DNA from 3 places in the Amycolatopsis sp. NPDC026612 genome. Region 1 is predicted to be linked to each of the others. Evidence: riboswitches for the same ligand, from Rfam matches in the RefSeq annotation. Region 1 holds a riboswitch; each other region holds the start of a gene.
The links. A riboswitch is a leader RNA that binds a small molecule or an ion and turns the genes downstream of it on or off. The one in region 1 is predicted to bind thiamine pyrophosphate.
Positions count from the first base shown of each region.

Region 1 (10,499 bases):
TTCCTGGTACCAGGCCGCCGACACCAGGGGGATAACCGACTTGGCCAGGAGGAACGGAACCAGCACTTCGCGGATTTCCGGCACTGCTCGGACTCACCAGGTGCTGACGAGCGACCTGGCCGCGGCGTCGGCATCCCGGCCCGAAAGCTGCGCGGCCATGGCGGTCTTCAGCACGGCTGCCGCCTGCCCGAAGACCGTCTCGGACGAATTGACCAGGTCGAAGCCTGCGCGGTCGATCGTGAGGGTCCCGCTGGGAGACCGGGCCCCTCGCTGAGCGCACTGGACACTGCTCGGGCGAACTCGATGGGCAGCCCGACAGTGAATGGTTCCGTCCACAGCTTGCTCGTGCAGGTTGGCTCCTCGTCGGCGTCGAACAGGCCGAAGGCTGGTCGGGACGACCGCAGCCACTCTGCGGCCTGGTACGTCGCCGGGTGATCGCCTTCGCCGATCGCGACGAGGCCGTGCCGGTCCACTGCAACGATCGTCATCGCGGGCACCACCCGTTCCCCAGCACTCAACTACTGACTGTTGCTTTCATTGGGCGCAGGATATACTGCGTCCAATGAAAGCTTCGCCGAGCCTGCTGCCCCTGCTGCGGTCACGCATGCAGGGTGAGCTGCTCGCACTGGTCCTGCTCCACCCGGAGCGCGAGTACAGCATCACCGAGCTCGCCGGAGCCTCCGGCGTCACGCCCACGGCCGTGCTGCGGGAGGTCGAACGGCTCGTCGGCGGGGGCATCCTGGAAGACCGGCGGGTCGGCCGGAGCCGGCTCGTCAAAGCCCGGACGGACACTCCGCTCTACCGGCCGTTGAGCGAGCTCCTGTCGGTCACCTTCGGGCCGCTGCCGCTGCTCGCCGAGGCCCTGTCCGGTCTTGCCGGCGTGCGCGAGGCTTACATCTACGGGTCATGGGCCGCGCGCTACAGCGGCGAACCCGGGCCGCCTCCCGGAGACGTCGATGTCCTCGTTGTCGGCTCGCCCGATGCGGATGCGCTTTTCGACCTCGCCGAAGGCGTGTCGCGACGGCTGGGCCGCGAGGTCAACGTGCACCGGGTCTCGCCGGCTTCGTGGGCGGTGGCGGACACCACGGATCCGTTCCTCACCAGCGTGCGTGAGCGTCCGCTGGTTCCGTTGCCGCTCGAGCAGGAGACCCGATGACCCGGTGGAACCAGGGGCGCGCCACGATCGACGCGCTCATCGCGCGCGGCTCGCTCGAGCACGTCCCGGCCTCGCGGGAAGCCGCGGAAGCCGAACTCGTCCGGGCCCGGACGCACGTCGCTTCGGCTCGGCAGCTGCTCGAGTCGGATCCGGAAGGCGCCTACACACTGGCGTACGACGGTGCCCGTCGTGCGCTGGCGGCCGTGCTGCAGAACCAAGGTTTGCGCGCGACGAGCCGGGGTGGCCACATCGCCGTCTACGAAGCGGTTCTCGCGCAGCTCGACCCGCCGCTGGGGTCGCTTCTGCGTCCCTTCAACCGGATGCGGGTCCGGCGCAACGAAGTCGCGTACCGCTCTTCGGAGGCGCCCGCGGTGACCGCCGAAGACGTGACCGCCGATGTGGCGAAGGTCGACGATCTCATCGGGGTCGCCGAGAAGACGATCCCGAACATGCCCCGCTACTGATGGAGGACTCCGCGGGCCGCCCGCTGACGGCGAACGAGCGGACGGCACTGGACACGCTGCTCGCGGCGGACTTCCCGGGTGCGGGGGAACTGCGGGCGCAGGCCGCCACGGCCCGGGTGATCGGCCGCTGCGGCTGCGGGTGCCCCACGATCGACCTCGCGGTGGACGAAACGACCCCGCGCGCGGCGGTGAAGAAATCAGTGGCGGTGGAGGCCGACGTCCCGGACGGCGGTCTCATCTTGTTCGTCGACGACGGCCGGTTGTCGTGCCTCGAATACTGGTCCACGGCCGACGAGCGGCCGGCCGGGTTCCCGTCGGCCGGGCAGATCGTCTTGTAGCCGCCGGACCGCCAGGTACGGACGAACTAGCCGAGCAGGCCCAGCACCGCGATCGCGATCAGCACCACCGCGGGAGCGAGGGCGTTGATCCAGGCGCGCTGAGCGGGCGTGAGGGCGGCGGTGTTGTTCATGGCGTTTCCTAAGGGCCGAACCGATGCTTCCGCCTGCTCAGCGCGCTGATCATGCCTCGCGTTAACAGCTGTGACCGAACTCTCAGCCGTCCAGGCGATGACGGTGGCGGGCGGTGAACCAGAGCACGCCCCCGGCCGCCGCCACCATCGTTGCGAACGCCGCTGTACCGACCACGATTGCCTGAGTCATCTCGTCTCCCTCCCGAAGGTTCCGGTAACCGAGAGACGCCGAACCGGCGGTGAAGTTCACCCAGAGTTACCGAGGTCACATCCCGGCGAGGACCGAATCGATCTGTGCGGCCAGGTCGAAGTCCTTCGCCGTCAGCCCGCCCGCCGAATGGGTGCTCAGCCGGAACGTCAGCGTGCGCCAGCGGATGTCGATGTCCGGGTGGTGGTCGGCGGCTTCGGCGAGCTCGGCCACGCGGTTCACCACCTCGATCGCCTGGGGGAAGCTCGCCAGCTCCGCTTCGCGGGTGATGACGGCCCCGGACCGGGTCCAGCCCGCGCCCAGCCGTCCGTCGGCCTCGGAGTCGCTCAAGATTTCCGTCATGTCTCCATGGTCGTCCGTCCTGGACTACGCTGCACGGTTGCCACGGGAGTCCGGTCAGCCGGGCTGAGAGGCGGGTCACCCCGCGACCGTTCGCACCTGACCGGATCATGCCGGCGACGGGAGGGCTTCCCTCCGCGTCGGCGAAGTGCAGGAGGGTAGATGAAACGCAGGGCTGTGCGCGTCGCGACGGCCATCGCCGCCGTCAGCGCCGTCGCCACGGCGTGCTCGCTGTCGGACGGCGACGGTGGCACGCAGCAGACGCCCACCGTCACCCTCGTGACGCACGATTCCTTCCTGGCGCCGCAGGAGGTGCTCGACGCCTTCCAGAAGCAGTCGGGCATCAAGATCTCCGTGCTCAAGCAGGGCGACGCCGGATCGCTGACCAACAAGCTCGTGCTGACGAAGGCCAACCCGATCGGCGATGTCGCGTACGGCGTCGACTCCACCTTCGCCTCGCGGGCACTCGGCGAGGGCGTCTTCGAGCCGTACACCAGCCCCGAGGCCGACCGCGGGCCGCAGCGCTACGCCGTCGACCCCGAGCACCGGCTGTCCGCGGTCGACGTCGGCGACGTGTGCGTCAACGTCGACACGAACTACTTCACCGCCAAGGGGATCCCGGCGCCGTCGACCTACGACGACCTGGCCGACCCGAAGTACAAGGACCTGCTGGTCGCCGAGGATCCGGCGACGGCGTCACCCGGCCTGGCGTTCCTCCTCGGCACCGTCGCGAAGTACGGCGACGCCGGCTGGAAGGACTACTGGACGAAGCTGAAGGCCAACGGCGTCAAGGTGGTCAGCGGCTGGGAAGAGGCCTACACCAAGCAGTTCTCCGGCTCGTCCGGCAAGGGGCCGCGGCCGATCGTCGTCTCGTACGCGTCGTCGCCCGCCGCCGAGGTCGGTGACGACGGGAAGCCGCGCACCAAGGCGCTGCTCGACACCTGCTACCGGCAGGTCGAGTACGCCGGCGTGCTGACGAACGGCAAGCAGGCCGAGAACGCGCACAAGGTCGTCGACTTCCTGCTCTCCCAGCAGTTCCAGGCGACGGTCGCCGCCAACATGTACGTCTACCCGGCGCGCCAGGACGTCGAGTTGCCCGCGGGCTGGGCGCAGGTCGCGCCGCTGCCGCAGAAGCCGCAGACACTGCCCGCGGACCAGGTCCAGGCCGGACGCGAGAAGTGGATCGGCGAATGGCGCACGCTCGTGCAGTGAGCACCGGCGCTCCGGCCCGGAGCCTCCGAAGCGCGACAGCGCCACCGCGGACCGCCCGCGGACTCGGCCTGGCCCTGATCGGCGTCGCCCCGATCGGGTTCCTGGTGGTGTTCTTCGCCTGGCCGGTGCTGGCGATCGTCGGACGCGGGTTCGCTGCGGGCGGCCTCGGCGCCGTGCTCGGTGACCCGCGGACCTGGCAGCTGGCCGGGTTCACCGTCGCGAGCGCGGCCGCGTCGACGGTGGTCGCGGTGCTGGCCGGGCTACCGGTGGCGTTCCTGCTGGCGCGGGTGAAGCTGCCCGGCGTCGGCCTGGCGCGGACGCTGGTGCTCGTGCCGTTCGTGCTGCCGACGGTGGTGGTCGGGCTCGCCTTCCGGGCGCTGTGGCCGGACGGCGGCGTGCTGCCGATCGTGCTGGCCAACGCCTTCTTCAACGTCGCCGTCGTCGCGCGGACCGTCGCCGGGCTGTGGGCGCGGCTGGATGCGCGGACGACCGACGCCGCCCGCGCGCTCGGCGCGTCGCCGTGGCGGGCCTTCCGGTCGGTGACGCTGCCCGCGCTGGCCCCCGCGATCGCGTCCGCCGCGGCCGTGGTGTTCCTGTTCTGCGCCACCAGTTTCGGGGTCGTCCTGATCCTCGGCGGCGCCCGCTACCGGACCCTGGAAACCGAGATCTACCTGCGGACGGTCGACCTGCTGGACCTCTCGGGCGCGGCGGCACTTTCGCTGATTCAGTTCGCGGCCGTGGTCGCCGCGCTGGTGCTCGGCGGGCTGGCGCGCCGGCGCAAGGAAGGCGCCCGGATCGGGTCCGGCGGGGCACGATCGCCGCGGGGCGGCGAGTGGTGGGTCGTCGGCGCCGCGGGGGTCGTGCTCGCCTTGCTGGTGACGCCGATCGTCGCGCTCCTGGCCGAATCGGTGTCCACTGAGGACGGCTGGAGCTTCGCCGGGTACCGGGCACTGACGAGCACCGGCGAGAAGGGCGCGCTGCAGGTGTCCGGCTGGGACGCCGCGCTGAACTCGCTCAAGGTGGCCATCGACGCGACGCTGCTCGCGATGGTCGTCGGCGTGCTTGCGTCCGTCGTCCTCGTGGCGCTGCGCCGGTCGCCCGCGAAAGCCGCGCGGGGGCTGGGCGAGACGATGGACGCCGTGCTGATGCTGCCGCTCGGGGTGTCCGCGGTGACCGTCGGCTTCGGCTACCTGGTGACGCTCGACGCGCTGCCGGGTGACCTGCGGACGTCGCCCTACCTGGTGCCGCTAGCCCAGGCGCTGGTGATCATCCCGCTGATCGTGCGGATGGTGCTGCCGGTGCTGCGCTCGGTCGACGTCCGGTTGCGGCAGGCCGCGTCGACGCTCGGGGCGAGCCCGCTGCGGGTGTGGCGGGAGATCGACCTGCCGTTGACGCTGCGGCCGCTGGTCGCGGCGGCGGGGTTCGGCTTCGTCGTGGCGCTGGGCGAATTCGGCGCGACGAGCTTCCTCGCCCGGCCGACGGCGCCGACGCTGCCGGTCGCGGTCGCGACGCTGATGGCGCGCCCGGGGGAGCTGAACAACCAGATGGCGTACGCGGCGTGCGCGTTGCTGATGCTCGTGACGGTCCTGGCGGTCGCGCTGATCGACCGGCTCGGGGCCGCGCGCGGCCGGGTGGGAGAGTTCTGATGGCGCTGTCGGTGCGGGACCTGACTGTCCACTACGGATCGTTCGCGGCGGTGCGCGACGCGCGGCTGGACATCGCCGACGGCGAAGTGCTGGCCCTGCTCGGCCCGTCGGGATCGGGCAAGTCGACGCTGCTGCGCGCGATCACCGGGCTGGAACCGTCGGCGCGCGGTTCGGTGAGCTGGGACGGCGAGGACCTCGGCGCGGTGCCGGTGCACCGGCGCGGGTTCGGCCTGGTGTTCCAGGACGGCCAGCTGTTCGGCCACCGCGACGTCGCCGCCAACATCGCGTTCGGCCTGCGGATGCGCGGGGTACCGCGGGCGGAGTGGGCGCCGCGGGTCGCCGAGCTGCTGGAGCTGGTCGGCTTGACGGGCTTCGAGGGGCGGCGGGTGACGGAGCTCTCCGGCGGGCAGGCGCAGCGGGTGGCGCTGGCCCGTGCTTTGGCGCCGAAGCCGCGGTTGCTGCTGCTCGACGAGCCACTGTCCGGTTTGGACGCCGGGTTGCGCGAGCAGCTGGCGATCGACCTCGCGGATCTGTTGCGCCGCAGCAAGATCACCGCTCTGCTGGTGACGCACGACCAGGAGGAGGCCTTCACTCTCGCCGACCGGGTCGCGGTGCTCGACGCGGGCGAAGTCCGCCAGGAAGGCGCGGTCCGGCGGGTGTGGCGCAACCCGGCGGACGACGACGTGGCCCGGTTCCTCGGGGTGACGACGTTCGTCGACGGCGTGGCCGCGGGCGGGAACGTGCGCACGGAGCTGGGGGACCTGGAACTCCCGGACGTCGACGACGGTCCGGTCCGGCTCGGCTTGCGGCCGCACGCGCTGCGGGTGGCCGCGGAAGGGGTGGCCGGCGAGGTCGTGGCCGCGGTGCATCGCCGCGAGCACGTGCGGCTGGTGGTGAAGCTCGAAGCGTCCACTGTGGACGCGGTGGCTCCGGCAGCGTCGGACCTGCGGGCCGGGGACGCGGTGAAGCTGGAGCTCGACCCGGACGGGATGGCGGTGGTCGGGTTGTCGTGAGTGGTAATTAGGGTTCTAACCCCAATTACCACTCACGACAACTCAGCCGTCGCGGGTCGAAAGCCGCGCGTACGCCAGCGAAAGCCCGATCACGATGTAACAAGCCGCACGCAACGCGCCTTCGCCCAGCATCTGCGTGCCCATCGGGTCCTGCAGCACCTCCGCCGGTGCCGTCGCCCAGTTCTGGGTCAGCAGGAACGGGTGCAGCCAGTTCAGCGAGGTCAGGAACCCGAGGATGGTGAACACGATGTCGGCCGCCAGGACCGACGCCACCACCAGCATCGGGTGCTCGGTCCAGCTGGAAAGCGCCAGCGCCACCGCGCCCACCGCCCACAGCTGGAGCACCACCCAGCCCGCCACCAGCAGGATCCGCGCCAGTGCGCCGCCCAGGGACAACGTCGTGCCCGACAGCGTGAACAGCGAATCCGTGCCGTTGATGATCAGGCCGGTCACCACGCCCGTCACGCACATCGCCAGCACCGAAACCACCGACACCGTCGCGACGCCGAACGCCTTCACCGCCAGCAGCCTGCCCCGGCTGACCGGGGCGATCAGCCAGCCGCGCAGGGTGCCGTGGGACGTCTCGCCCGCGATCGCGTCCGCGCCCGCCATGGCCGAGGCCAGTGGCAGCAGGAGCGCCAGCGACATCACGATCGCCGCGATCGGCAGGACGAACGCGTTGTTGACCGCGGACGCCAGCAACGCGCCATCGGGGTTCGGTCCGCCGGCGTCGGGTGGCCCGCTCACCAGCGTCAGGCCGATGCCGATCACCACCGGGATCAGCGCCAGCAGGGCCAGGACGGCGAGCGTCCGCGGCCGCCGGAAGATCCAGCGCAGCTCCGCGGCCAGCAGCCGGGGCAGCGGCACCGTGTCGTGGCCCGTGCGGGCCGCCGGTGCTTCGAGAACCGCGGTCATTCCGCCCCCTCCGTGAGCCGGGCGAACAGGTCTTCCAGCCCGGTGCGGGCCCGCGTCGCCTCGTGGACCGCGACCCCCGCGCCCACCAGGACCTGCAGCACCCGCGGTGCTTCCGCCGCGGTGAGGTCGGCCCGGACGCCGTCCGGCGTGAGCCGGGCGCCGATCCGGTTCTCCCGCAGCACTTCCACCGCCTGTTCGGCGTCCGGCGTGCGGACCAGCAGGGCCGCGTTCCCGGACTCCAGCAGCTCCGCCAGCTCGCCCTGCGCGACGACGTTGCCCGCCTGCAGCACGGCCACGTGCGTGCACGTCGCTTCGACCTCGGCCAGCAGGTGCGACGACACCAGCACGGTGACGCCCTCGGCGTGCAGCTCGGCGACGATCCTGCGGATCTCCCTGGTACCCGCAGGGTCGAGGCCGTTGGTCGGCTCGTCGAGCACGACCATCTTCCGCGGCACCAGCAACGCCGAAGCGAGGCCGAGCCGCTGCTTCATGCCGAGCGAGTAGCCCTTGTACCGGCGCCGCGCCGCCCCCGTCAGCCCGACGCGCTCCAGCGCCGAGTCCACCGCGCCGGCGATCCCCGAAGACGCGAGCCGGGGTTCCGCCGCGGCGAAGCGCAGGAGGTTGTCGCGCCCGGAGAGGAACGGGTGGAAGCCCGGCCCTTCGACCAGTGCGCCGACGTCCGGCAGCGCGTGCGCGGCGGCGTCCGGCATCGGGCGGCCGAGCAGCTCGACCTCGCCTTCGGTCGGCCGGACCAGGCCGAGCAACATGCGGATGGTGGTCGTTTTGCCCGAGCCGTTCGGCCCGAGCATCCCGACGACGGCACCTTCGGGGATGTCGAGATCGACGTGGTCCACCGCGACCGTGCTGCCGTAGACCTTGCGCAGGCCCCGGGTGCGCGCGGCGAGCGGGACCGCCGGGGCGGACGTCTCCGAAGAGACGTCCGCCCCGGACTGAACGGCCGTGCTGGTCACTTCTGACCCAGCGCCTCGTAGAGGACCTGCTCCGGCACCGCACCGGCGGCGAACCGGCCGTCGTCGGTCAGCACCGCGCTGCCCACCTTCGTGGTGACGAGGTAGCCGCTGCCCCAGGTGCCGCTGACCTTCTTGGCGAACCGGGCGAGCAGGGCCTTCGGGTCGGCGTTGGCGCCGCCCTTGCGCTCACCCGAGGCCTTCGGCGCCGCGTTCAGCGCGTCCGCCGGGACCTTGCCGGTGACGACGGTGTCCCAGCCGTCGCCGACGACCTTGGTGTCCTGCTTCGCCTGCTCGGCCAGGTCCTTGTGCTGCTGGTCGAGCGCCGGCGTCTTCTCCTGCACCTTGGCGCCCTTCGGCGGGGTGAAGGTGAAGAGGTCGGCCGGCTGCTGCGTGAACTCGATCTCGGTGAACGCGACCTGGAGCGCCGGCGTCGCCGTGCCGTTGCTCAGCACCGAAACCCGCAGCGGCATCCGCGTCTGCGAGTCGACCGCGACGCGGATCTCGCGCAGCAGCGTCCGCTCGGTCGGCTTCGGCGTCAGCACCAGCTCGTAGGCCGGCCGGTCGGCGACGGTCGCGGTGCCGTCGACCGACACCGTGCTGCTCTCGCGGACCTTCGCCAGCAGTTCGGTCGACGCCGCGACCGGGTCGGTCACCTTCTCGCTGCCCGCGCCCTTCTGCTTGGCGACGTCGGCCGGGATGGTCACCTTGGTCGCGGTGTTCGTCCGGGAGCTGTAGTCCCAGACGGTGGTGCCGTCGTGGACCACGGTCTCCTGGCTCGCGCCCTGCGTGACCGCCAGCCGGCTCTTGCCGGCGCCGTCGGTGAAGATGTGCGCCGAGTCCATGCTCAGCGCCGACGCCCCCGGTACCGCGTTCCCCACGGCGGGCAGGCCGAGGTCGTTGCTGACCTTGACCGTGCCGTCGAACGCGCCCGGCTTCGCCTGCACGACCGACTGGATCAGCTCTTCGGCGCTCACCTGCGGCAGCGCCGGCTTGTCGTCGGCGCTGGCCGGCATCGCGACGAACGCGAGGCCACCGGCACCGAGCGCGGTGCCGAGGACTGCGGCCGTGATGCCCTTCGTCTTCGGTTTCATGCGTCTCTCCCTGTGGTGTTCCCGGACTCGAGTGTGCCCGGCTCCCTGGCCACGACGCTTCCCTCTCGAGGCTGAGATACCACTGAAGGTTCTCCCTCCCACGCTGAGATCGCGCTGAGAACCGACGCACGACCTGCGCAAACCGGCCATGATGAGTCTCGTGAAACCTCGGGTGCTGGTGGTCGACGACGAACCGGGCGTGCGGAAGGCCCTGCAACGCGGGCTGCGCGCGGAGGACATGGACGTGGTCACGGCCGCGGACGGGCCCACCGGCCTGCAGCTGGCGAGCACGGGCTCGTTCGACGTCGTCCTGCTCGACATCATGCTGCCGGGCCTGTCCGGCTACCGGGTGCTGGAGCGGCTGCGCAAGGACGGCGTCACCACGCCGGTGCTGCTCGTCTCGGCCAAGGACGGCGAGGTCGACCAGGCCGACGGCCTCGACCTCGGTGCCGACGGCTACCTCGTCAAGCCCTTCTCGTTCGTGGTGCTCGTCGCGCAGGTCCGCGCGGTGCTGCGCCGGGCGGGGCCGGAGGCCGGTCGCGGCACGCTGCGGCTGGGCGCGCTGGCGGTCGACCGCGGGCTGCGGCAGGTGCGCTGGAACGGCGAGGAAGTCGGGCTGAGCCCGCGGGAGTTCGCGCTACTGGAGGTGCTCGTCGGCCGGGCGGGCACGGTCGTCACGAAGGACGAGCTGCTGCGCGCGGTCTGGGGCGAGGAGCAGGCGGTGACCCGCAACCTCGTCGAGGTCTACGTCGGGTACGTGCGCCGCAAGCTCGACGCGGTCGGGGCCGGCGCGTTGCTGCGGACCGTGCGCGGGCACGGCTACCTGGCGTCCGACGCGCAGCTCGACGAGGTCATCGCCCCGTGAGGGGCTGGTGGCGCGGGCGGTCCCTGCAGGCCCGGATCACCGTGCTCGCCGCGACGATCACCCTGGCCTGCCTGCTCGGCCTCGCGGCGCTGGCCGCGTCGAACCTTTCGCCGCTGCTCATCGGCTCGGTCGACCGCGAGCTGACGAGCG
Region 1 is NZ_JBEZYB010000100.1:11,922-22,420, reverse strand. Features, by position in the region: gene AB0F15_RS40510 (ArsR family transcriptional regulator) at 563-1,156, shown strand; gene AB0F15_RS40505 (hypothetical protein) at 1,153-1,620, shown strand; gene AB0F15_RS40500 (hypothetical protein) at 1,620-1,958, shown strand; gene AB0F15_RS40495 (4a-hydroxytetrahydrobiopterin dehydratase) at 2,355-2,639, opposite strand; TPP riboswitch at 2,672-2,779, shown strand; gene AB0F15_RS40490 (thiamine ABC transporter substrate-binding protein) at 2,799-3,848, shown strand; gene AB0F15_RS40485 (iron ABC transporter permease) at 3,923-5,494, shown strand; gene AB0F15_RS40480 (ABC transporter ATP-binding protein) at 5,494-6,507, shown strand; gene AB0F15_RS40475 (ABC transporter permease subunit) at 6,550-7,422, opposite strand; gene AB0F15_RS40470 (ABC transporter ATP-binding protein) at 7,419-8,393, opposite strand; gene AB0F15_RS40465 (sigma-E factor regulatory protein RseB domain-containing protein) at 8,390-9,484, opposite strand; gene AB0F15_RS40460 (response regulator transcription factor) at 9,633-10,349, shown strand; gene AB0F15_RS40455 (ATP-binding protein) at 10,346-10,499, shown strand, end outside.

Region 2 (10,499 bases), on a different contig from region 1:
CCGGCGGGGCCCGCGGTGCTGCTGCTCACCGACGTCGACGCGCTGCTGCCCGCGACCACCCCGCCGCCGGTGGCGACCGTCGTGCTGGAGGAGCTGCGGACGGCGTTGCGGCGCGAGCGCTTCGCCGTCGTCGCGACGACGGCCCGTGCGGAGTCGGCCGACCCGCGGCTGCGCGCCGCCGACCTGCTGGACCGCGAGCTCGGCCTGGCCCTGCCGGACGCGAAGACCCGGCGGGAGCTGCTGAACGTCCTGCTCCGCGACGTCCCGCTCGACACGGGCATCGACTGCGGCGTCCTCGCCGAGCGGACGCCCGGCTTCGTCGCGGCGGACCTGATCGCGTTGCGCCGGGACGCGGCACTGCGGGCGGCGCTGCGCCAGCGCGACACCGACGAGCCGCGCATCTCGCAGCAGGACCTCCTGGACGCGCTGGCGACCGTCCGGCCGGTCTCGATGTCCACTTCGGACAACCTGGCCACCGGCGGGCTGACCCTGGACGACGTCGGGAACATGGTCGACGTCAAGCAGTCGCTCACCGAAGCCGTGCTGTGGCCGCTGCGGTACCCGGACTCGTTCGCCCGGCTCGGCGTCGAACCGCCGCGCGGCGTGCTGCTGTACGGGCCGCCCGGTGGCGGCAAGACGTTCCTCGTGCGGGCGCTGGCCGGCACCGGCGCGCTGAACGTCTTCGCCGTCAAGGGCGCCGAGCTGATGGACAAGTGGGTCGGCGAGTCCGAACGCGCGGTGCGCGAGCTGTTCCGCCGGGCCGCGGAGGCCGCGCCCGCGCTGATCTTCCTGGACGAGATCGACGCGCTGGCGCCGCGCCGCGGCCAGTCGTCCGACTCGGGTGTCGCCGACCGCGTGGTCGCCGCGCTGCTCACCGAGCTCGACGGCGTCGAGCCGATGCGCGAGGTCGTCGTGCTGGGCGCGACGAACCGGCCGGAGCTGGTCGACCCGGCGCTGCTGCGGCCGGGACGGCTCGAGCGCCGCGTCTACGTGCCACCGCCGGACGCCGAGGCCCGCGCGGCGATCCTCGCGGCGAGCTCGAAGAACACCCCGCTGGCCGACGACGTCGACCTCGCCGCGGTGGCGTCCACTCTGGACGGTTACTCGGCGGCCGACTGCGCGGCGCTGATCCGCGAAGCGGCGTTGACGGCGATGCGCGAGTCACTGGAGGCCCGCGAAGTCACGGCGGCGCACCTCGAAGCAGCCCGCAAGGCGGTCCGGCCAAGCCTCGACCCGGCCCAGCTGGCGGCGCTGGAGGCCTACGCAAAGAACCAGGCCGGCGAGTGAGCCCGTAACTCACGTGACCAGACCCGTAACCCGCGTGACCAGACCCGTAACCCACGTGATCAGACCCGGATCTCGCGTGATTGAGGCCGGATCTCGCGAGTTCCGGGCTCAATCACGCGGGTTACGCGTTTGAGCACGCGGGTTACGGGTTTGAGCACGCGGGTTACGGGTTTAGCTGCCCTTGGGGTGGCTCTCGTAGTTGTTCGTCACGATGACGATCACGCCCGGGCTTGCGTCCTTGATGCCCTCGAACCGCGGCTCGGCCTTGAAGCCGAACTCCTGCGCGAGCTGCTTCGCGGCCGCTTCCTCGTCGGTGCCCGGGCGGTAGTACGCCGTGGTCGCCGGGATGATGCCCTGGGAGTAGTTGTCGGCCTCGGTGACGTTCCAGCCCGACCCGCGGAAGTCGTTGGCCGCACGGGCGGCGAGTCCCTTGATCGTCGAGTTGTTGAACACCCGGACGGTCACCCACTTGTTGGACGCCTGCTGGTCACCACTCGGTTGCCCGGGCTGCCCGGGAGCGGGCGACGTCGGTTGGCCGGTCCCCGGCGGGGCCGGCGACGACGGTGCGGTCGACGACGAGTTCGTCGAGGACGACGGCGGTGTCGAAGAAGCCGTGCCCGAAGGCGGCGTCGACGTCCCGCCGGACGTGCCCGGCTGCGTCGACGTGCCGCTCGGCCCGGCTTCGTTCGATCCGTCGCCCCCGCCGAGCGCGGAGATCCCGCCGATGACGGCGGCGATGATGGCCACGCCGATCAACGCGACACCCGCGGCCTTCATCGGCCGGGACATTCCCGAAAACACACTCATTGCAGCTCGATCCCCAGTCGCCGGGCGCCTCGCTTGCGCTGGCGGGCGGCGCGGGTCTTGCGCAGCCGCTTCACCAGCATCGGGTCGGCTTCGATCGCCTCCGGCTTCTCCAGCAGCTTGTTGAGCAGCTGGTAGTAGCGCGTCGCAGACAAGTCGAAGCGTTCGCGGATGGCGTTCTCCTTCGCCCCGGCGTGCCGCCACCATTGGCGCTCGAAGGCGAGGATCTCGACCTCGCGTTCGGTCAGGCCGGGCACGGGCTTCGGCGGCGACGGCTGCGGCTCAGCCATCGACTCCGCGGCGTCCATCCGAGTCCCTCTCAATCGGGCGTCATGGCGAATCAGACCTAGCTCTTCCGCGGGCGCCATTCAACCACGGAAGCCGCCGCCGACGTGGGCATCGACGTCGGCGCGTCACGGTCTGATGCAGGTCTACCAGAGGGGTCCGACTAAACTGGCTCGCCGTGACCATCCACCCCATCGTGATCGCCGGCGAACCCGTGCTGCACCAGCCGACTCGGGAGATCACCGAGTTCGACGAGAAGCTGCGCACGCTCGTGGACGACATGTTCGAGACGATGTACGCCGCCGAGGGTGTCGGCCTCGCGGCCAACCAGATCGGCCTCGATCTGCGGGTGTTCGTCTACGACTGCCCGGACGACGAAGGCGTGCGGCACAAGGGCGTCGTGGTCAACCCGAAGCTGGAGACGTCGGAGATCCCGGAGACCATGCCGGACCCGGACGACGACTGGGAGGGCTGCCTCTCGGCGCCCGGCGAGTCGTACCCGACGGGCCGGGCCGACTGGGCGAAGGTGACCGGCTCCGACGTCGATGGCAACCCGATCGAGGTCGAGGGCACCGGCTACTTCGCGCGCTGCCTGCAGCACGAGACCGATCACCTGGACGGGTACATCTACCTCGACCGCCTGGTCGGGCGGCACGCGCGCGCCGCGAAGAAGATGCTGAAGTCCAACAAGTGGGGCGTCCCGGGCAACTCCTGGCTGCCGCCGCGGACCCCCGAGGACGACGGCGCCGTCATCTGAGACCACGAAGGACCCCTCGAAACCGAGGGGCCCTTCGCCGGTTCACGAGCGGTCAGCAGCCGAGGAAGTGGCAGCGCACCACTCGCGGCGTCTCCAGCACCGAGCCCGCCTTGACGTCCCAGGCGAGCCGGACGTACTGGGCGTGCGTCCAGGCCAGCGGGGTCGCCGACGTCGTGGGCGTGCCGGCCGGGAAGCCGGTCTGCCCGGACGGCGGGTTCTCGTCCCACACCTGCTCCGGCATGGTCTCCGCCGAGCTGCTCACCCGGCCGAGGTCCCGCAGCCGCCGCGCGGCCGAGGCGCTGTCGCCGAGCGTCAGCTCGTACTCGCCGCGCTCACCGGCGAGCAGCGGCCACAGCCGGCCGAACGTCGTGCGGCTTTCGGCCGGGAACGTGTAGTCCCACGGCGAACCGTCGGCCTGCTCGCCGTAGCCGTCCTTGGTGTACCGGTGCCAGAACTGGCCGGTGGGCGTGGTGAACGCGATGTCCTTGTCGGTCACCCGGATGCTGTTGCGGATCACCGGGTCGTCGGCGCGGTAGATGCCGAGCCGGACCAGGTCGAGGAAGCCCGCGTCGGTGACCGCGCGCTGGTCCATCGTCACGCTCGAGTTGCCGAGGTTGTACGTCGTGCCGGCGTTCGCGTTCGCGTCCTTCGTGAGCCTGACGAAGTACGGGTCCTTAGACAGCGGCCCGTTCGTGGTGATCGTCTGCTTGGGCAGGTCGGCCTTCATCTTGTCGGCCGCGGCGAGGTAGCGGGCGGCGTCGGCGGCCGCGCCGTTGTGCGAAGCGATGTCCGCCGCGCAGACCAGCCCGGCGATCACCGAGGCGATGGTCGACGGGGACCAGCCGTCCTGCTCCTCCCAGCGCTCCTGCTGGGTGTACGGCGACGCCTGCCCGTTCGGCCCCCGGTAACCGAGGATGAAGTCGGCGGCCTTCCGGACGCCGGGCCACAGGTCGTTCCGGCCGAGCTGCTGGGCCAGCACGATCGGGAACGCGGTCTCGTCGAGCTGGATCGACGTCCAGTACGGCACGCCGTCGACGCGGCTGTTCTGCGGCAGGTGCCCGTCGGGCTGCTGCTGCGTGCCGAACATGTAGGTCACGGCCCGGTTCGCCGCGGACTTGTCGCCGCCGGCGGCCAGCCCGGTCGCGATCTGGTAGAGGTCGCGCGGCCAGACCAGGTGGTAGGTCCCGGACGGCGACCACTCCGGGTCGTTGTTCCCGAACCGCCACGGCATGCTCGGCGACGCGATGAAGGCGCCGGGGTGGTGCTTGTCCTCGCTCGCGGCGAGCGTCAGCATCGACGCCTGGTAGAGGTCGCGCTCGGCCGCCGTCTTCAGCGACGACGGCGGCTTGCTGATCCCGCGCAGGTACTGCTGCCAGCCGCGGTCGTAGGCGCGCGCAATGTCGCGGAAGCCGCGCCGCTGCGACGCCTGCGCGCTCTTGAGCGCGTCGGCGGCCTTCGCACCCATGCCCAGGGCGACGGTGACGTGCCGGTTCCACAGCCCGTCGGCGTTCGTCTGACCGGTCAGGACGACGTTGCCCTTCTCGGCGGTGTCGTAGGAGGCGAGCTTGAAGGTCCTGGCGAGCTGGGTGTTCCCGTCGGACGCGCCCGCATAGCCGACGCTGGTCTTCGCGAAGGCGGGCTTCGCGGTGAGAGCGGCGGCGTTCGACGCGTCCTGCGCGGTGACGGTGTTCCCCGCGCGGGCGGCGGAGTCGTCGGAGCCGTCGTTGGTCAGGTCCGGGTCGGCGACCGCGTAGAGCTGGTAGGGCCGCCCGGTGAGCGACTGGAAGTCGACGTCCACCAGCACGGTCGTGGCGGCCGGGTCGGTGACGTAGGTCTTGCGGAGACGCCAGCGGTGCTGGTCGTCGGTGATGGTCTGCTCGTAGGTCAGGCTGTCTTCGCCGGTCCGCCGGACCTGCTGCGTCTTCGCCGAGTAGTCGGTGGTGGCGAAGCTGCGGCCGTCCGTGACGACGAAGTTCATCGACCGGACGCTGGGCGTCGACAGGTCCGGGTAGTAGACCTCGGAGAGCTGGCCACCCTGCAGGGTGAACCAGACGTTGCTGTCGCGGTCACGGGCGGTGCCGAAGCCGGTCTTGTTCGCGGGCAGCCAGCTGGGATGGGCCCCGGGCGCGCCGGGTGCCTGCCCTTCGGGCCGGGCCACCGCGGTCGCCGGGACCAGCCCGGTGACCAGCAGCCCCGCCAGGGCGCCGAAGATGAATTTGCGCATATCAACCCCACAGAAAAGTCGCCTCTGCACCGTTACAGAAGCGCCTGGCAGTCTGCCGCCGATTTCTGCCGGATACATGCCCCAATCCGGTGAACCACTGACCGTCACGGATCCGCCGGCCGGTTCACCAGCAGCGAACGGACTTCCCGCCGAACCGGGCGCAGAATCGTAGTACCTGCAACGCTGTAATCGAGGTACGCATGGACGACGCGATGGACGCCTACTCGCGCGCGGTCAGCACGGTCGCCAAGACCGTCACCCCGCACGTCGCCGGGGTGCAGCTCGCGCGCGGCAGCGGCTCGGCGGTCGTCTTCTCCGACGACGGTCACCTGCTCACCAACGCCCACGTCGTCGACGACCACCGGCGGGGTGTCGCCACCTTCGCCGATGGCAGCGAAGTGCCCTTCGACGTCGTCGGCGCCGATCCGCTGTCCGATCTCGCCGTGCTGCGGGCCCGCGGCGAAACGCCGTCGGCCGCCGTGCTCGGGGACGCCGACCGGCTCGTCGTCGGGCAGCTCGTCGTGGCCGTCGGCAGCCCGCTCGGCTTCTCCGGCACCGTCACGGCCGGGGTCGTCAGCGCGCTCGGGCGGGCGCTGCCGGTGCGCCACGGCCGCGCCGGCCGGGTGATCGAAGACGTCATCCAGACCGACGCCGCGCTCAACCCCGGCAACTCCGGCGGCGCGCTCGCCGACTCCGCCGGCCGGGTCGTCGGGATCAACACGGCCGTCGCCGGGGTCGGCCTCGGGCTGGCGGTGCCGATCAACACGACGACGCGGCGGATCATCGACACCCTCGTCGTCGAGGGACGGGTTCGGCGCGCCTACCTCGGCGTCGTCGGTGTGCCCGCCCCGCTGCCCGACGACGTCGCCGAGCGCACCGGGCAGAACGCCGGGCTGCGGGTGCGGGAAGTGGTCGCGGGCGGGCCCGCCGACCGGGCGGGCCTCAAAGCGGGCGATCTCGTGCTGACGGTCGCGCGCACCCGCGTCTCGGACGCCCAGGGCATCCAGCGGCAGCTGTTCGCGGAAGTGATCGGCACCGCACTGCCGATCACGGTGCTGCGCAACGGAGCCATGGTCGACGTCTACGCCACACCGGCCGAACTGGTCGGGTGAGGTGAGGAGACTTGAGTATCCCGACCCGGCGTGGCATGGTCGGTGGCACAACACCAACGCGGGAGCTCGCGCCATGGCGGGCTGAGAGGGTGACTGGGGAACTTCCCGGGCGTCACCGACCGCATGAACCTGACCGGGTAATGCCGGCGTAGGGAGTGAAAGTCGTTGACGACGCTTGAGAACAATGCTGCCGTAAAGGTGACCACCGGGCCGATCACCGGCTCGCACAAGGCGTACCGGCAGACCGAATCCGGGCTCCGCGTCCCCGTGCGGCGGATCGACCTTTCCAACGGGGAACACTTCGACGTTTACGACACCTCCGGCCCGTACACCGATCCGGACGTCGAGATCGACGTCCACACCGGACTGCACCGGCTCCGCGCGGGCTGGGCCGACGGGCGGGAACACAACACCCAGCTCGGGTGGGCGAAGCAGGGTGTCATCACCCGCGAGATGGAGTACATCGCCGTCAGGGAACGGGTTTCGCCCGAATTCGTGCGCGACGAGGTGGCCCGTGGCCGCGCGGTGATCCCGGTCAACCGGAAGCACCCCGAGTCCGAGCCGATGATCATCGGCAAGAACTTCCTCGTGAAGATCAACGCCAACATGGGCAACTCGGCCGTGTGGTCGTCGGTCGAGGAAGAGGTCGACAAGATGGTGTGGGCCACCCGCTGGGGCGCCGACACGATCATGGACCTCTCCACCGGCAAGCGGATCCACGAGACGCGGGAGTGGATCGTCCGCAATTCGCCGGTCCCGGTCGGCACCGTGCCGATCTACCAGGCCCTCGAAAAGGTCGACGGTGAACCGGAAAAGCTGTCGTGGGAGGTGTACCGCGACACGATCATCGAGCAGTGCGAGCAGGGCGTCGACTACGTCACCGTGCACGCCGGCGTGCTGTTGCGCTACATCCCGCTGACCGCGCGGCGGGTCACCGGCATCGTCAGCCGCGGCGGGTCGATCATGGCCGCGTGGTGCCTCGCGCACCACAAGGAATCTTTCCTCTACACGCATTTCGAGGAACTTTGCGAGATCCTGCGGCAGTACGACGTCACGTTCTCCCTCGGTGACGGCCTGCGCCCGGGCTCGATCGCCGACGCCAACGACCGCGCCCAGTTCGCCGAGCTGGAGACCCTGGGCGAGCTGACGCACATTGCGCGCTCGCACGACGTCCAGGTGATGATCGAGGGCCCCGGGCACGTGCCGATGCACAAGATCAAGGAGAACGTGGAGCTCGAGGAACGGCTCTGCGGCGAGGCGCCGTTCTACACCCTCGGCCCGCTCGCGACGGACATCGCGCCGGCGTACGACCACATCACGTCGGCCATCGGTGCCGCGCAGATCGGCTGGTACGGCACGGCGATGCTGTGCTACGTCACGCCGAAGGAGCACCTCGGCCTGCCCAACCGCGACGACGTGAAGACCGGGGTGATCACGTACAAGATCGCCGCGCACGCCGCGGACCTGGCCAAGGGCCACCAGTACGCGCAGGAGTGGGACGACGAGCTGTCCAAAGCGCGCTTCGAGTTCCGCTGGAACGACCAGTTCAACCTCTCGCTCGACCCGGACACGGCGCGCTCGTTCCACGACGAAACCCTGCCCGCCGAGCCGGCCAAGACCGCACACTTCTGCTCGATGTGCGGCCCGAAGTTCTGCTCGATGCGGATCACGCAGGACGTCCGCAAGTACGCCGAGGAACACGGACTGTCCACTGTGGAGGCCATCGAGGCCGGCATGGCGGAGAAGTCGGCGGAGTTCGAGGAACACGGCAACAAGGTCTACCTCCCCGTGGTCGGCCAATGACTCCGAGGACCGCCCTCACCATCGCCGGCTCCGACTCCGGCGGTGGTGCGGGCATCCAGGCCGACCTGCGCACGTTCTTCGCGAACGGCGTGCACGGCCTGGTCGCGCTGACCGCGGTGACCGTGCAGAACTCGTTGGGCGTGCAGGGGTTCACCGAGATCCCGGCCGACGTGGTCACCGCCCAGATCAAGGCGGTGGCGTCGGACATGGGCGTCGACGCGGCGAAGACCGGCATGCTGGCGACGGCGGAGATCATCCGCGCGGTCGCGAAGACGCTCGACGAGCTCGGCCTGGACTTCCCGCTGGTGGTCGACCCGGTGGCGGCGTCGATGACGGGGCACCCGCTGCTGCGCGAGGACGCACTGGAGGCGATCCGCACCGAGCTGTTCCCGCGCGCGACGCTGATCACGCCGAACCTCGACGAAGTCCGGTTGCTGACGGGCGTTTCGGTGGTCGACCCGGCATCGCAGCGGGCCGCCGCCGAAGCCTTGCTGGAGTTCGGCTCGCGGTGGGTCCTGGTCAAGGGTGGCCACATGACGGGCACACCCGACTGCGTGGACCTGCTCTCGGACGGGCGCGAATACGTCGAACTGAGCGGCCCGCGGTACGAGACGGAAAACACCCACGGCGGCGGGGACACGCTGGCGTCGGCGATCACGGCGTCGCTCGCGAAGGGCGCTTCGGTGCCGGAGGCGGTGGCGGCGGGCAAGAAGTTCATCGAGCGCTGCGTCGCGGAGGCCTACCCGCTGGGCGCGGGCGTTGGCCCGGTTTCGCCGTTCTGGGTGCTGGACCGGTAAACCGGGCGCGGGACCGCCCCCGGGGCTGCCAGACTGAGCCGGTGGAACCCGAGGAGCTGTGGGCGGTCCTGTCCGATGAGCTGCGCACCGAGATCGACGCCTTGCTCGCCAGGAACCACTTCGTGCGCGCGATCCAGGTCCTGCGGGTCAAGTCGGGCCGCACCCCGGTGGTGGACATCAACGAGGGCAAGGGGCTGGTCGGGTACCGCACCGGGGTGCTGCACGAGTGCGACCTGCTCGAGCCACCACCGGAGTCCACTGTGGACGGCATGCTCGCGGAGCTCACCGAACGCGGGCTGACGCCGGTCGCCGTCGAAATCACCTGGGACGGCGACTCTCGCGGCTGGCAGGCGGAGCTGGACGTGGTCGTGGCTCACCCGCACCACCACCTGGTCGCCCTCGGCCGCTTCGTACCGCACCTGAGCCGCACGCAGCCGGTACGGGACGAAGCGATGTGGAAGGGGCAGGAGCTGGCCGATCGGCTCGGCGTCCCCTTCCACTTCCCGCTTCCGGACGCACCTGACATCGACCAGCCCCACTGGTGGGAAGCGTGACGGGCTGACCGCTCCCTGGCCGTTTCGCACGACCAGGGAGCAGCCGTTCAGCCGCGGGGCAGTACCTCCGGCAGAACCGTGGTCAGCCCGGTCCAGTCCGCGGTGATCACCGACGCGTGCTGCTTCGCCAGCTCGGCGACGCGCTGGTTCGCCTGGTCGACCGTCGGGTTGTGCGCGTCGATGGCGGGCGCGACGTTCTCGCCGTCCGTCATCACGACGTAGTAGTGGTTGGCGTCGTACCACGCCGGGCCGGTCTGGGTGACCCACGCGTTCGCGTCGCCGTCGAACACCACGAACCACGGCTTGAGGTCGGCGGTGTACTTGTCCCGCGGGTCACCGCCGGCCGCGCCGTGCACGGTGGGGAAGATGTTCGCGTCGCCGAGCTTGCCGGCGTTCTTCAGGCCGACCAGGTACCGCGCGTACTCGACGTCGGTCTTGAGCGTGTCGGTCGGGTTCCCCTCCTCGACCGTGCCCGGGATGATCTCGGTGATCACCCGGCCCCGCAACGCGTCCACGGACGGCCAGTTGTCCGCTTTGGCCGCGGCGTCGAGCGTGCCGTAACTCCCGAGCAGCTCGGCCGGGCGGAACGCGACGCTGCCGAGGTGCGCCCGGAACGTGGCGTCCAGCTCGTCCGGACCCAGGCCGGTGTTGTCCGAAAAGCCGGTCTTCATCTCGATCTTGAGCGTGATCGGCGTGTGGCCGGGGTGGGCCGCGAGCCAGATCCGGATGTCGTCGAGGCAGTACTCGAGGTTCTTGTTCTTCCCCCCGGAGTACAGCTGCGACGCCGAGGTGGCCGCGACGCAGTTGTTGTTGTTCCCCAGCGGGCTCGAGTGGCTGACCTTCCATTCGTGGGTGAAGAAGTCCGGCCAGACGTCC
Region 2 is NZ_JBEZYB010000037.1:10,410-20,908, reverse strand. Features, by position in the region: gene AB0F15_RS28195 (AAA family ATPase) at 1-1,287, shown strand, start outside; gene AB0F15_RS28190 (LytR C-terminal domain-containing protein) at 1,459-2,094, opposite strand; gene AB0F15_RS28185 (DUF3263 domain-containing protein) at 2,091-2,399, opposite strand; gene AB0F15_RS28180 (peptide deformylase) at 2,555-3,133, shown strand; gene AB0F15_RS28175 (glycoside hydrolase family 15 protein) at 3,186-5,357, opposite strand; gene AB0F15_RS28170 (trypsin-like peptidase domain-containing protein) at 5,558-6,469, shown strand; TPP riboswitch at 6,518-6,641, shown strand; gene thiC (phosphomethylpyrimidine synthase ThiC) at 6,635-8,272, shown strand; gene thiD (bifunctional hydroxymethylpyrimidine kinase/phosphomethylpyrimidine kinase) at 8,269-9,069, shown strand; gene AB0F15_RS28155 (hypothetical protein) at 9,111-9,623, shown strand; gene AB0F15_RS28150 (phosphatidylinositol-specific phospholipase C domain-containing protein) at 9,671-10,499, opposite strand, start outside.
Region 2: another riboswitch for thiamine pyrophosphate. It lies ahead of thiC (phosphomethylpyrimidine synthase ThiC); the one in region 1 lies ahead of AB0F15_RS40490 (thiamine ABC transporter substrate-binding protein).

Region 3 (9,020 bases), on a different contig from region 1:
CGCGACGTCGATGCGCAGCGCCGCGGGCACCTCGGCGGCGGCCGAGCCGACCGCGAGCACGTCCGCGCCCCGCTTGCCGACGGCCTCGAGGACCTCGTGCATCGCCCGGCCGCCGTGCCCGGCGCTGGTCACCGCGAGGACGGCGGTCTCGCCGTCCACCGCCGCGACCGGGCCGTGCAGCAGGTCCGCGCCGCTGTACGCGCGCGCGGCGAGGTAGCTGGTCTCGGCGAGCTTGAGCGAGCCTTCGAGCGCGGTGGCGTAGGAGTAGCCGCGGCCGGTGGTGAGGACCCGGTCCACGAAGCGGTACCGGTCGACCGCCCGCTGGACGCCTTCGGCCGCGCCGTCGAGGGTCTGCTGCGCCAGCTCGCCGATCTTCTCGGCGTCGGCCGCCTTGCCGCCGCGCACCGCGTCGACGAGCAGGTACAGCGCCATCAGCGTCGCCGAGTACGTCTTGGTGGCGGCGACGGCCTTCTCGACGCCCGCGCCGATGTCGACGCCGAGCTCGGACGCGGCCCGCAGCGGCGAGTCCGGCGTGTTGGTGACCGACACCGTGAGCGCGCCCTGGCGCCGCGCCGTTTCGGTCACCTCGATCAGGTCGGGTGAGCCGCCGCTCTGGCTGACCGTGACGAACAGCACGTCCCGCAGATCGGGCCGGGCGCCGTACAGCGTGGCCGTGGACGGGGAAACCAGACCGGCCGGAAGGCCGAGCAGTACCTCGATCAGGTACTTCGCGTACAACGCTGCGTGGTCGCTCGATCCACGCGCGGCGAGCAGAGCGAACCGCGGGGGCCGGTGTGAGATCTTTTCCGCCACTTCGGCGATTTCCGCCTGACGCGCCACCAGTCCGGCCAGGACGTCCGGCTGCTGGGCGATCTCCGCGGCCATGTGCTCGCCGGGCCGTTGTTCGGTCATCATTTTCCTCTCCACCTCCGGCATTATGTACCGGACTCAGGCGGCGTCGGTCAGGTCTAGACCAATGTTATAGGGGCGGCGCGTTTGGGGAAAAGGGTACGTTTCTTACGGGGACGTGGCGTGCGATGAGGGAAGACATAGGGAGCCGGGCATGTTGGAGACCACCACCACGGGCGAGGCGGGCGCCGTCGCCGGGCTGCGCGGGCAGCGCGAGCCCAAGTACTGGGCGCTGAAACAGCACCTGCTCGACCTCCTGGACGTGCTGCCCCCGGGGTCGCCGATCCCGACCGAACGCGCGCTCGCCGGGGAGTTCACGGTCTCCCGCACCACCGTGCGCCAGGCGCTGGCCGACCTGACCGCCGAGGGTCGTCTGCACCGTGTGCAGGGAAAAGGCACCTTCGCGGCCGAGCCGAAGCTCGCGCAGCGGCTCCAGCTGTCCTCCTACACCGAGGACATGCGCAAGCAGGGCCTGAAGCCGTCGTCGAAGCTGCTGGAAGTCGAGGAAATGCCGGTCGAGGGCGATCTGGCGAAGCTGCTCGGAATCCGGAACGGGGCGAAAATCCTCCGTCTTCGACGTCTTCGACTGGCGGACTCCCAGCCGATGGCGCTGGAGACGACCCACCTCCCGCTCGGCCGGTTCCGCGGGCTGCGCAAGCACGTCTCGGCCGGCGGTTCGTTGTACGCCGTTCTCCGCGAGCACTACGGCGTCGAACTCGAGCGCGCCGAAGAGACGATCGAGACGTCGCTGGCGGGGCCGCAGGAAGCGGAGATGCTCGGCGCGGACGTCGGCATGCCGGTGCTGATGCTGACCCGCCACTCGTTCGCCACCGACGGCAAGCCGGTCGAGTTCGCCCGCTCGGTCTACCGCGGTGACCGCTACAAGTTCGTGACGACGCTGCTGCCGTAGGCCTCGTGAGTGGTAATTCGGGTCAGAACCCGAATTACCACTCACGACAGCCGGGTTGACGGGGGTCTCCGGGCACGGTGGAGTTGGCCGGTGAACTCAGCTGAAGACACCGGGATCCGGTGGGGCACCGGCGCGGCCCGCGGCGTGCTCGCCACCACCATCCTCGGGTCCGGCATGGCGATGCTCGACGGCACGATCGTCAACGTCGCCCTGCCCCGCATCGGCACCGAGCTGAACGCCTCCGTGGCGGGGCTCCAGTGGATCCTCGACGGTTACCTGCTGGCGCTGGCCGCGCTCATCCTCGTCGCCGGTTCGCTCGGCGACCGGTACGGCCGGCGCCGCATGTACCTCATCGGCGTGGTCTGGTTCGGCGTCGCGTCCGGGCTGTGCGCCGCCGCGACGTCCACCGAGATGCTCGTCGCGATGCGGATCCTGCAGGGCATCGGCGGCGCCCTCCTGACGCCCGGGTCGCTCGCGATCCTCCAGGCGTCCTTCGCGCACGACGCCCGCGCCCGCGCGATCGGCGCCTGGTCCGGCCTCGGTGGCATCGCGGCCGCCGCCGGGCCGCTGCTCGGCGGTTTCCTCGTGCAGGTCTGGTCGTGGCGGCTGGCGTTCCTCATCAACGTGCCGATCGCGGTCGCCGTGGTGCTCATGGCGCGCAGGTTCGTCCCCGAATCCCGCGACACCGGCGCCACCGGGCACCCGGACTTCGGCGCCGCCGCCCTCGGCGCCCTCGGCCTCGCGGGGATCACCGGCGCGCTGGTGGAGGCGCCCGCCCGCGGCGTCGGCGACCCGCTCGTGCTGGTCGCGGGCCTGCTGGGGATCGCGGGGCTGGCCGCGTTCGTCGCCGTCCAGCACCGCTCGCGCGAGCCGCTGGTGCCGCCGTCGCTGTTCCGCGACCGGACGTTCACCCTGGCCAACGCGCTGACCTTCGCCATGTACGCGGCGCTCGGCGGCGTGATGATGCTGCTGGTCATGCAGCTGCAGGTGTCGCTCGGCTACTCGCCGACCGCGTCCGGGCTGGCGGGGCTGCCGCTGACGGTGATCATGCTGCTGCTTTCGGGCCGCTCCGGGGCGCTGGCCCAGCGCATCGGCCCGCGCACGCAGCTGGTGGTCGGCCCGATCGTCGTCGGCATCGGGATGCTGCTGATGCTGCGCATCGCGCCCGGCGCGTCCTACCTCGGCGCGGTGCTGCCCGCGGTCGTGGTCTTCGGCCTCGGCCTGGCGACGGTCGTGGCCCCGGTGACCGCGACCGTCCTCGCCGCGGCGCCGGACCGCTACGCCGGTGTCGCGTCCGGCGTCAACAACGCCATCGCGCGCTCCGGCGGCCTGCTGGCGGTGGCGGTGCTGCCCGCCGCCGCGGGGCTGACCGGCGAGGCGTACGCCGACCCGGTCGCGCTCACCGCGGGCTGGCGGACGGCGCTGGTCATCTGCGCGGCCCTCGCGATCGCCGGCGGCCTGATCGCACTGGGCATCCACAACGGTGTCCTCGAACCGGCCGCCGAGCGGACCGACGACGAGTGCCCCCACCTGGGTGAGTGCTACCACTGCGGCGTCGAGGGGCCGCCGACGCACATCCGCCGGGGCTCCTCCGTCGCCGGCTCCTGAGCGGGTCAGCGCTCCGCGAGGATCTCGGCGAACAGCGCCGGGTCGGCGTTGCCACCCGAGACGACGGCCACCGTGCGGCCGGCGGGCAGCTCGTCGGCGTGGAACAGGTACGCCGCCGTCGTCACCGCGCCGCTGGGTTCGGCCACCAGCCGGGCCTGGCGGGCGAGGACGCGCACCGCCTCCCGGATCTCGTCTTCGCTGACCGTCACCATCGCGTCGACGACGGCCTGCAAATGGGTGAAGGTCAGCTCCGACGGCTGTGAGCGGAGACCGTCGGCGATCGTGCGGCCGCGGTCGGCCTGCGGCCACCGGACCAGCTCGCCCCGACGGAGGCTGTCGGCCGCGTCCCCGGCCAGCGCGGGCTCGACGCCGATCACCCGCGCCCGCGGGCACCGGGCCTTGATCGCGGTGCCGACGCCGGCTGCCAGCCCGCCACCGCTGACCGGGACGAGCACGACCTCGACGTCCGGGAGGTCCTCGGCGATCTCGAGGCCGACCGTGCCCTGCCCGGCGATGACGGCCGCGTCGTCGAAGGGCGGCACGAGGGTCAGCCCGCGTTCGGCGGCCAGTTCGCCCGCCTTCGCCGGGTGCTCGCCGAGCGGTACCTCGATGATCTCGGCGCCGTACGCGCGGGTGGCCTCGACCTTGATCCGCGGCGTGACGTCCGGCACGACGATCACCGCGGGGATGCCGTACCGCTGCGCGGCGTACGCGACTGCCTGCGCGTGGTTGCCACTCGAATAGGCGATGACGCCGCGGGCGCGGACCACCTCGTCGAGGGCCGTGATCGCGTTGAACGCGCCGCGCACCTTGAACGCGCCGACCGGCTGCAGGTTTTCGGGTTTGAGCCACAGGGTCTTGCGGGGATCCCACGTCTGGAGCAGCAGGGGCGTGCGCACGGCGACATCGGCGACGCGTTTCGCGGCGGCCTCGATGTCGGAGATCGTCACCAGTTCCATCTGCCGAGTATGTCAAGAAAACGTGGGGTTCGGAATGTCTACTATGGACAGACAGAGTGGTCCTCCTCACGCTGCGGCAACGTGGGGAGTGCCTCACGCGCCTTAGACGTTGGACAGGGGAGAACACCGACTACCTAGATCGGGATCATGAGCAAGGAGAACGCAGCGACTTCGGAGAAGACGGAAGAGAAGCCGGGCCTGCGGATCGCGCAGGTGCTCGCGGCGGCACTGGCGGCCGTGACCGCGGCACTGCTCGGCTCGACGCTGGGCGTGGCGGGCACCGTGGCCGGTGCCGGCGTGGCGAGCGTGGTGTCGACGGTCGGCAGCGAGCTGTACCTGCGCTCGCTGCAGCGCACCCGCGAGGCGGCCCTCAGGGCGCGCCAGCTGGCGACGTCGGGAATCCGGCGGCGCGGGCCCGCGGTGGACATCACCGACCAGCCGACGGTGCAGCTGAAGCCGCCGGAGGAAGAGCCGTCACGGCTGTCCTCGCGGCTGCGGAAGCTGCGCTGGCCGCTCATCATCGGCACGAGCCTGGCCGTGTTCGTGGTGGCGATCGCGGCGATGGTCGGCGTGGACGCGGCGACGGGCGGCAAGGTCGCGGGCGGAACGGGCTCGAGCATCGGCAAGGTCCTCGGCAGCGGCTCCGGTCACCCGGCCGAGACCCCGTCGACGCCCCCGGCTTCGACGGACGACACGCAGGTGTCCCCGACGGAGACGAGCACGACCCCGACGAACACCTCGACCCCGCCGACCACGTCCTCGGAGACCCCGGCGACCACCTCGGGCACGGCGAGCGAGCAGCCGTCCACCTCGGCCCCGGCCACGACGGCGACCCCGCCGACCAGCAAGGGTGTCGCGGCGACACCGACCCCGTGACGCGTGAAGGCCACCCCGCCGGGTGGCCTTCACGGCGATCAGGGCAGCCGGGCCCGCAGGTCCCGCGCCGCGGCCTCGGGGTCGTCGGCCTCGGTGATCGCCCGGACCACCACGATCCGCGACGCCCCCGCGTCGAGCACCTCCGGCAGCCGCGGTCCGTCGATGCCGCCGATCGCGAACCACGGCCGGTCCGGGGTCCACGCCGCCGTCGCCCGCACCAGCTCCAGGCCGGGTGCGTGGCGGCCCGGCTTCGTCGGCGTCGGCCAGCACGGGCCCGTGCAGAAGTAGTCGACCCCGGGCTCGGCGGCCGCGGCGAGGGCTTGGTCGAGGGAGTGCGTCGAGCGGCCGATCACGACGTCGTCACCGAGGATCCGGCGGGCCAGCGGCACCGGGATGTCGTCCTGCCCCAGGTGGAGCACGTCCGCCCCGACCGCCAGCGCCACGTCCGCGCGGTCGTTCACCGACAGCAGCGCCCCGTGCCGCGCACACGCCTCCGCCAGCACCTCCAGCGCCGCGATCTCGCCGGCCGCCTCCAGCGCGCCGGTCTTGTCCCGCAGCTGGATGATGTCGACCCCGCCGGCGAGGGCCGCGTCGGCGAACGACGCCAGGTCGCCGCGGGTCGTGCGGGCGTCCGTGCACAGGTACAGGCGCGCGGCGTCGAGGCGGGCGCGGATCTTGTCACCGGAGAGGGCGGGCATAGCGGCGACCGTACCCGCGCGTTAAGGTGAGGTCGTCCGCACGGGAGCCCGGGGCACGGGCTGAGAGGGAGCTGCCGCTCCGACCGTGGAACCTGATCCGGGTCATGCCGGCGCAGGGAGCGTGATCCCATGACGAACCTGGCAGTGGTGGGCGGCGGCGTGATCGGCCTGTCCGCGGCGTGGCGTGCGGCCACGAAGGACCACCAGGTCACCCTCTACGACCCCGAACCCGTCCGGGGCGGTGCGTCCTGGCTGGCCGGGGGCATGCTCGCCCCGGTCACCGAGGCCTGGCCCGGCGAGGAGGACGTCCTGCGCCTCGGCGAAGCGTCCCTCCGCCGCTGGCCGGATTTCGCCGGTGACCTCGCGAACGAGGGCGTCGACCCCGGCCTGGCCGCGCACGGGACGCTGGTCGTCGCCTTCGACAGCGCCGACGCCGGGCACCTCGACATCCTCGCCGGCTACCTGCACTCCACCGGCCGCACGGCCGAGCGGCTCACCGGCCGGGAAGCCAAGCGGCTCGAACCCGGCATCGGGTCCGTCCGAAGTGGACTTCACGTGCCCGGCGACCTGGCCGTGGACAACCGGAAACTGCTCGAAGCGCTGTGCACGGCCTGCGAAAAGCGAGGGGTCCGGTTCGTCCGCGAACGGGTGGAAGAACTCCCGGACGCCGAAGCCGTCGTGCTCGCCGCGGGTGCCTGGACCGGACGGCTGCACCCGCGGCTCGCCGACGCCGTCCGCCCGCTCAAAGGCGAAATCCTCCGGCTCAGGCCCCGCCGCGGCTGCCTGCCGCCGCCCGCGCACACCGTCCGGGCCGTCGTCGAGGGCCGCCCGATCTACCTCGTTCCGCGCGGTGACCAGGAGCTCGTCCTCGGCGCCACCCAGTACGAAGCCGGCTTCGACCAGGCCGTCACCGCCCGCGGGGTGCGTGAGCTGATCGAGGGCGCCGAGCGCGTGTTCCCCGCGATCACCGAGTACGAGCTGACCGAGACCGCCGCGGGCCTGCGGGCCGGCAGCCGGGACGCGCTGCCGTACCTCGGTGTCCTGGACGACGGCGTCTTCGCCGCCACCGGGCACCACCGCAACGGTCTGCTGATGGCTCCGGTGACCGCGGCCGCCGTGGTCGCCTGGCTCGAGGGGGACAAGCCGCCCGAAGGCACCGAAGCCGCTTCCCCCGCCCGCCTGCACCAGAAGGAGCACGTGTGATGGAGATCAAGCTCAACGGCGAGTGGACGGAGTTCCCGGACGGCGCGACCGTCGCCGACGTCCTCGACGCCACCGGCGGGCAGCGGCCCGGGATCGCCGTCGCGGTCGACGGCGTCGTCGTCCGGCGCGCCGACTGGGCCGCCACCCCGGTGCCCAAGGGGGCAGGCGTCGACGTGCTCACCGCGGTCCAGGGAGGCTGAAATGGACGAAGAACCGCTGGTCATCGGCACCTGCAAGCTGACGTCCCGGCTGATCATCGGCACCGGCGGCGCGGCCAACCTCGCGGTGCTGGAACGCGCGCTGGTCGCGTCCGGCACCGAGCTGACCACCGTCGCCATGCGCCGCGCCGACGCCGAAGGCGGCTCCGGTGTCCTCGAGCTGCTGCGCCGCCTCGGCATCGAGCTGCTGCCGAACACCGCGGGCTGCCGCACGGCCGCCGAAGCCGTGCTCACCGCGCAGCTCGCGCGTGAGGCGCTCGGTACCGATCTCGTCAAGCTCGAGGTGCACGCCGACGACCGGACGCTGCTGCCGGACCCGTTCGAAACCCTCGACGCCGCCGAACGGCTGGTCGCCGACGGGTTCACCGTGTTCGCCTACACGAACGACGACCCGGTGCTCGCGCTGCGCCTGGAGGAAGCAGGCTGCGCCGCGGTGATGCCGCTGGGCGCGCCGATCGGCACCGGCCTCGGCATCCGGAATCCGCACAACATCGAGCTGATCGTCTCGCGGGCCGGGGTGCCGGTGATCCTGGACGCCGGAATCGGCACGGCGTCGGACGCGACGCTCGCGATGGAGCTCGGCTGCGCCGCCGTCCTGCTGTCGACGGCGGTCACCCGGGCCGCCGATCCTGAGCGGATGGCCGCGGCGATGCGGGCCGGCGTCGTCGCCGGACGGCTGGCCCGCGAGGCCGGCCGCGTGCCGCAGCGGTTCTGGGCGCAGGCGTCGAGCCCACCCCGGTGAACCGAGGTGGCTTAACGCCGAGTGTGCACGGCGAACCCGTAAGGTGGACGGCACTTTCCGGCGCATCCGCGGCGGGGCAGCGCAGAAGGAGCCAGCCGTGACGAGCACATCGGTCCAGGACGTCTCGGGCAGGTTGTACCTCGCCGTCGGCAGGCTGTCCCGGTCACTGCGGCAGGCCGGGGTGCCGGGGCCGGGCCACGGTGCCCTCTCGGCGCTCGCGACGCTGGTGCACGCGGGCCAGCTCCGGCTCGGCGACCTCGCGGCGAAGGAGGGGGTGGCCGCGGCGACCATGTCGCGGATCATCGCGTCCCTGGTCGAGGCCGGCTACGTCAGCCGGGAATCCGACCCGGTCGACCGGCGCGCGTGGCTGGCGAAGGCGACCGAAGAGGGCGAGCGGCTCGTCTCCGGCGTCCGCTCGACCCGGGTGCAGGAACTGGACCGGCGGCTCGACCGGCTCTCGCCCGACCACCGGGAAGCGCTGCTGGCGGCGCTGCCGGCGCTCGAAGCGCTGATTTCCGACGAGGGTTAGCGTCTTCGGCCGAGAAATCTCGCGAGGGGAGACGGAAGGCCCATGGGTGAAGGCCCCGAAATCCCGCTGGCCCGGCTGCGTGAGGTGACCGCACTCCTGCTGGCGCACGTCGAACGCACCGGTGGTTCGGTCACGCTCGAGCACGACCTGTTCTGGGAGCTGCTGCCGGAACAACGCCACGATCTCGGCCACGAGCCCGCCGAGCACACCGTGGGCCGGCTCGGCGAGTCGTGGGCGCAGCTGGCGGCGATGGCCGATGACCCCGACCGGGTGGTCGGGTACGGGCTCGTCTGGCTGGCCGACGTCCTGCGCGCGCTCGGCCACCAGTCGATCGGCTGAACCTTCAGCGCTCCTCGGGAGCCAGTCGC
Region 3 is NZ_JBEZYB010000037.1:273-9,292, forward strand. Features, by position in the region: gene AB0F15_RS28090 (SIS domain-containing protein) at 1-915, opposite strand, end outside; gene AB0F15_RS28095 (GntR family transcriptional regulator) at 1,064-1,819, shown strand; gene AB0F15_RS28100 (MFS transporter) at 1,910-3,427, shown strand; gene AB0F15_RS28105 (threonine/serine dehydratase) at 3,433-4,386, opposite strand; gene AB0F15_RS28110 (hypothetical protein) at 4,534-5,262, shown strand; gene thiE (thiamine phosphate synthase) at 5,301-5,960, opposite strand; TPP riboswitch at 5,991-6,096, shown strand; gene thiO (glycine oxidase ThiO) at 6,090-7,163, shown strand; gene thiS (sulfur carrier protein ThiS) at 7,163-7,363, shown strand; gene AB0F15_RS28130 (thiazole synthase) at 7,365-8,123, shown strand; gene AB0F15_RS28135 (MarR family transcriptional regulator) at 8,221-8,652, shown strand; gene AB0F15_RS28140 (hypothetical protein) at 8,695-8,991, shown strand; gene thiD (bifunctional hydroxymethylpyrimidine kinase/phosphomethylpyrimidine kinase) at 8,996-9,020, opposite strand, start outside.
Region 3: another riboswitch for thiamine pyrophosphate. It lies ahead of thiO (glycine oxidase ThiO); the one in region 1 lies ahead of AB0F15_RS40490 (thiamine ABC transporter substrate-binding protein).